One region of the Salipaludibacillus agaradhaerens genome, then DNA from elsewhere that is predicted to be linked to it. Evidence: predicted binding sites of a transcription regulator. Region 1 holds the regulator's gene; the other holds the start of a gene.
What was found. The regulator Rex, encoded in region 1, represses fermentation and respiration genes when NADH is low (regulators of the CRP and FNR family bind a similar motif). The targets are predictions, from matches to a motif close to TTGTGAAATATTTCACAA.
Positions count from the first base shown of each region.

Region 1 (3,218 bases):
TTGTAAGCACGTCATTTCCACTCTGCTTTTGGATATCAAAATGAAAATTGGCTGAATAATCATCCGATTTAGGCCTGTCCATCACCGTCATACGTTCTAACTGTTTGCGCCGGCTTTTCGCACGATTACTAGTAGAGGCGCGGGCAAGGTTTTTTTGCACGAATTCTTCAAGTCGCTTCATCTCGTCCTGTTGTTTTTCATAAAGCTTCATTTCTTGCTCTAATCGAGCAGCTTTTTGCTCTAAATACTTCGAGTAATTACCGGTATATTTAACTGTTTGATGAAAGGATAGCTCATAGACATAATCCACAACTTTGTCTAAAAAATAGCGATCGTGTGAGACGATCAACACTGCTCCGTCATAACCAGATAAGTATTGTTCGAGCCAAGTTAAAGTGGCAATGTCCAAATGGTTTGTAGGTTCGTCCAAAATGAGTAAATCAGGCTTTGATAAAAGCAATTTACCGAGTGAAAGTCGGGTTTTTTGTCCCCCACTTAACGATGAGATGGACGTATTATAATCAAAATGGTTAAAACTTAATCCTGATAAAATACTTCGTGTATCAGCCTCGTATTGAAAGCCACCCTTATCTTTAAAGTCTTGCTGTAGCTGATCATATTCTTGAAGAATTTTAACATGATCTTTTTGAGATGGATCACTCATTTTCTCCTCAAGTGCTCGCAAAGATGCTTCCATTTTCCGAAGTGGCTCAAAAACGGTCATCATTTCGTCCCATATACTTCTTTCTGTATGAAGGCCGCTATTTTGCGCTAAGTAACCCATACTGACATCCTTAGGAATGACAATTTGCCCTGAGTCGTACGATAACTCACCGGTTAGAATTTTCAGAAGCGTTGATTTACCGGCCCCGTTTCTGCCTACAAGGGCGATACGCTCCCGACTTTTTATTTCTAATTTTACATCGGAGAGTATTTTCTCTGTACCGAATGACTTCGACAATTGTGTACATTGTAATAAAATCATCACTGTAACCTCACAATTCAATTTCCGTACCGTTCACAAGCTAAGTGTACATGAGAGAAAAGGTTTATCGCAAGACTTCCATGCTTTATTATGCAGATTGTGAAAAAATAGTGTACAATAGAAGTGGAAAAAAGGGGGATAAACATGGGAGACTTCACACACTTTAATGAACAAGGTCGGGCACGTATGGTTGATATTTCCGATAAACAGGAAACAGTTCGAACAGCAGTGGCCCAAACAAGTCTTTTTGTCACTAAAGAAATCTATGAAAATATCCAACAAGGGACGATGGCTAAAGGGGATGTTCTCAGTGTGGCGCAAGTTGCAGGGATTATGGCTGCTAAAAATACGTCTCAGTGGATTCCAATGTGTCATCCGTTAGCACTGTCAGGAGTCGATATTCGTTTTGATTGGGATGTGAATGCTGATACATACCAATTGAAAATTGAAGCGTCAGTTAAGACAAAAGGGAATACAGGAGTAGAAATGGAAGCGCTAACATCAGCTTCTGCGACCGCATTGACTATATATGATATGTGCAAAGCAGTGGATAAAGGGATGGTCATTGGTGAGACATTTCTCGTGGAGAAAACGGGTGGAAAAAATGGGGATTTTAAACGATAACATACTTAACTTAATGAATGCATTTTAATACTTAGTTGGTTAGCCAAGGTAGCTATTATATTTAAGAAGGAGGCGGAGCAGTTATGGATCTAGATCAAGCAAAAATTCCTCAGGCAACAGCAAAACGATTGCCATTGTACTATCGATTTTTAGAAGGCTTACAAGCGTCAGGTAAACACCGCGTCTCATCTTCAGAATTAAGTGAAGCGGTAAAGGTCGATTCAGCCACAATACGTAGGGATTTTTCCTATTTTGGTGCTCTCGGCAAAAAAGGCTACGGATATAACGTGAATTATCTATTATCTTTTTTCAGAAAAACGCTTGACCAAGATGAATTAACGAAGGTGACACTTGTTGGGGTTGGTAATTTAGGAACGGCTTTTTTAAATTATAATTTTAGCAAAAGCAATAATACAAAAATTGATATGGCATTTGATGTAGCAGCAGATAAGGTTGGGAAAGAAATAGGTGGTGTGCCCGTTTATCATCTGGATGAATTTAAAGAGCGTGTGGCGGAAAGCAGTGTGGAAGTGGTCATTTTGACTGTGCCATCTCAAGCGGCACAACCTATCGCTGATGACTTAGTAAAAGCAGGTATTAAAGGGATTTTGAATTTTACGCCTGCGAGACTGTCGGTTCCGTCTGACGTTCGTGTTCATCATATTGATCTGTCAGTGGAACTTCAATCCCTCATCTACTTTTTAAAGCACTATCCTTTATAGAGAAAGTTGATACTTAAAATATGAGCTGCATCGTGTTAAAAGCTGCCTTATAATAGGCAGCTTTTAACATTGTAGAGGAGAAAAGTGTTCATTAGAGAAGATATAGTACCTAGATGAGTGTTACACGACTGCGGGTAATTTGGACAGGTCATCCGTACCTGAATGACGCAAGGCTCGTAAGACAAAGAATGGATGACTGAACGCTGTAAAGAAGACTGTTGTTAAAATGAGTGAACGAACATCCAAGCGCAGGAATAATTAAAAGTCGTCAATGATTAACGAACCATCTACAGAAGACATGATTTTTGTAATAAAAAGGACTGTCACTGAAGATGAACCTATGGGAACGGGTCAGTCTATAGCGAAAAACCAATGTGATAAAACGTTTTTTGCAGCTGTATTTCGTTCAAATAGATATATATGCATTTTTAATTTTAATTAATGAAACTCATGGTATAGTAGAAATAGATTACTATTTCGTGAACCGAAAGAAGGCTGTCTTATTTATGGCAAAAATCTCGCAAAAATGGCTTGTGGTCATAACCGTTTTATTAGGTACTTTTACCATCATTTTAAATAATAGTATGTTAAATCCCGCAGTCCCTCATTTAATGACTGTGTTTGAGGCTGATGCGGTCGCTACTGGCTGGGTCATTACGATTTTTATGGTCACTATGGGGATGGTTATGCCGCTGACCGGTTTTTTAGGTGATAAATTTGGTAAGAAGCAACTTTATATGGCTGGGCTCGCAGTATTCTTACTTGGATCACTACTAGGTTCACTTTCTTGGAATTTACCCTCCTTAATTGCTTTTAGAGGTCTGCAAGGCATAGGTGGTGGCGTTATGATGCCGCTCTCTCTAGCCCTTATCTTTGAGGTATTTCCT
Region 1 covers NZ_KV917378.1:2,087,005-2,090,222, reverse strand. Annotated here, with positions in the region: gene BK581_RS09785 (ABC-F family ATP-binding cassette domain-containing protein) at 1-985, opposite strand, end outside; gene moaC (cyclic pyranopterin monophosphate synthase MoaC) at 1,130-1,609, shown strand; gene BK581_RS09775 (redox-sensing transcriptional repressor Rex) at 1,693-2,331, shown strand; gene BK581_RS09770 (MDR family MFS transporter) at 2,838-3,218, shown strand, end outside.

Region 2 (3,218 bases), 1.6 Mb from region 1:
AATGAGCGGCGTAAAAGTGGGGTCAGTTCGCTTACCAATGGTTCCACTGACACCTGACGAATCACAACTCGTCTATAAAACCATTCAGCATAAAATATTTTCTTCAGCCGTATAAAACGAAACTTCAATCAGTGGGCGTTTACGGACGGTTATCTGTGATAAATATTAACCCCCATGTTCAAAAAGGACCTTTTTGAACATGGGGGTTCTATAATATGAGTGTTAGAACGTCCTAATGGTTTGATAGCACTACACCTAATATTCCTTCCACGGGCGAGAAAATTGTTTTACCGACTACTCATCAATATCTTTTTCTATAAACGAACTTCTCACTTAAATACTCTATCAGTCAGTAGCAAATGTATAGTTAATGTAATAGACTTGTCACAAGGAGTGGTCCATTATAAACTATGCTAAACTAATGCTTTAGATAGTCTGACCATATCCATACATTGGATGCCATTTTCATAAATAGGTTCCGCATAATGGTCAAGGAAAAAGTTTGTTTCCACACCCGTTATACGAAAGCCACATTTTTGATAAAAAGCCAGTTGATCGATACTCGAATTGCCCGTACCAACTTCTAACCCTTTATAACCCCGTTGTGTCGTTAACTCAACAGCATGGGCAATGAGTTGTTTTCCAATCCCTCTCCCCTGCCATTCTTCTGAAACAGCAATGCATACTATTTCAGCCGTCGCGCTATCTCGCTCGACAAATATGTAAGCACCCACCATTGTATGCTGTTGCATCATACAGTAGCATTCACCGTCTTCAAAATGCTTTTTAACGTTCGCTTCACTTGGATCTGCCTGCATTAGAAGAGTTAAAAGAGACTGATCATATTTGAGACATTTTTTGAACATGTTTATGGTCTCCTTATTACATTTATGATTTAGAAATAATTTAACACTATTTTATCACAGATAAGCATTTTCGCAGGACGCGAAGACGTTAGTTTGTGTTCCTTATCAGTGGGAGAAGAACGGAAACTCCCACTGATTGAAGGTTCGTTTTATCATACAGTAAAAACATATTTTGTAATGCCATTTTTTTCTGCTTCATCCCCCCGCTATAACAGTATGTACTTCATTCTGTTATATTGCTGGAATCGCTTAACATAGTGTCATCACCTTATATTTTAATAGAGTATTTATATAACAATTATCTATTTACGAATCTGTTATAGTTAAATTTCACCTCTGTTATATAGTCAAAAAAGTGTCACATTTCCCCCTTGTTCACGAATGATTTTAAATTTATACTTAAGATAGAAGTTATATGTGAATCCATTCACAATATTATCATTCTAAAGTTAAGCGACCCTTTGTTTACGATATTATGAAAGATGGAGGCGTTAATCATGGGAAAAACACTTGAAAAATTAAACGAATCTGCTTGGATGGCTTTCAATGGTGGCAGTTGGGAAAATGACATTAATGTACGAGATTTCATTCAGAAAAACTACACACTTTATGAGGGGGATGAAAGCTTTTTAGAGGGTGCAACAGAGGCTACTGACGAGTTATGGAAACAAATTATGGCTTTAACAGCTGAAGAACGGGAGCGTGGCGGCGTTTATGACTTAGATACGTCTATCGTGTCCACGATCACATCTCACAAAGCTGGTTATTTAAACAAAGATAAAGAGAAAGTTGTTGGGGTACAAACAGATGTCCCTTTTAAACGTTCTATGCAGCCTTATGGTGGTATAAGAATGGCTAAAGCCGCTCTTCAATCTTACGGCTATGAATTAGATGAAGAAGTTGAGAAAATTTTCACTGACTACCGTAAAACACATAACCAAGGTGTTTTCGATGCCTATACACCGGAAATGATGTTAGCTAGAAAAGTTGGGATCATCACAGGTTTACCTGATGCTTACGGCCGTGGTCGTATTATCGGTGATTACCGACGAGTAGCACTATATGGTGTAGATCGTCTTATTGAAGCTAAAAAAGAAGAAGTTGCAGATCTTCCAACTAATATGTCTGAAGACGTTATTCGTTTACGCGAGGAACTCGCAGAGCAAATGAGAGCTTTAAACGAATTAAAAGAGCTGGGTACCATTTATGGATTTGACATTTCTAAACCAGCAACAAACGCTACAGAAGCTTTCCAATGGCTCTATCTCGGTTACTTAGCAGCTATTAAAGAACAAAATGGTGCTGCTATGAGTCTTGGGCGTGTCTCAACCTTCCTTGACATTTATATTGAACGTGATCTTGAAACAGGTGTTTTAACAGAGCAAGCGGCACAAGAGCTTGTGGACCACTTTGTTATGAAATTACGTCTCGTAAAATTTGCAAGAACACCTGAATATAATGAGCTATTCAGTGGTGACCCTACATGGGTGACTGAATCAATCGCTGGAATTGGAAAAGACGGTCGCCCACTCGTAACGAAAAGCTCATATAGATTTCTTCATACGTTGAAAAATTTAGGACCTGCACCAGAGCCTAACTTAACCGTCCTTTGGTCTCCTGCCCTACCAGAAGCATTCAAGCATTATTGTGCAAAAATGTCCATTGACACTAGCTCCATTCAATACGAAAATGACGAAATTATGCGTCCAGAATACGGTGACGACTATGGGATCGCATGTTGTGTATCCGCTATGGAAATCGGTAAGCAAATGCAATTTTTCGGCGCCCGCGCTAACCTAGCAAAAGGATTATTATATGCCATTAACGGCGGTGTTGATGAAAAAGCGAAAGTAAAAGTAGCCCATGGTATTGAACCGATTACATCAGAATACCTTGATTATGAAGAAGTTAAGAAAAACTTCGATGTGGTTCTTGAATGGTTGGCCGGTTTATATATTAATACACTCAACGTTATTCATTATATGCATGACAAATATAGCTACGAGCGTATAGAAATGGCGTTACATGATCGTGATATCCGCAGAACAATGGCGACAGGTATTGCTGGTCTCTCAGTTGCTGCTGACTCTCTAAGTGCAATTAAGCATTCAAAAGTTAAAGTGATTCGAGATGAAGATGGTCTTGCAGTTGATTATGAAATTGAAGGCGACTATCCTCAATATGGTAACGACGATGATCTTGTAGATGATATTGCGAAAGAACTTGTCGTTAAATTTTCTGATATGCTTAAAAAGCATGACACTTACCGCCAATCTGAAACAACGATGTCAATCTTAACAATTACATCTAACGTTGTTTATGGTAAGAAAACCGGTAATACACCTGATGGTC
Region 2 covers NZ_KV917378.1:507,625-510,842, reverse strand. Annotated here, with positions in the region: gene dapA (4-hydroxy-tetrahydrodipicolinate synthase) at 1-115, shown strand, start outside; gene BK581_RS02420 (GNAT family N-acetyltransferase) at 414-866, opposite strand; gene pflB (formate C-acetyltransferase) at 1,403-3,218, shown strand, end outside.
Region 2: the regulator Rex is predicted to act here: its motif matches at 1,282-1,299, upstream of pflB (formate C-acetyltransferase).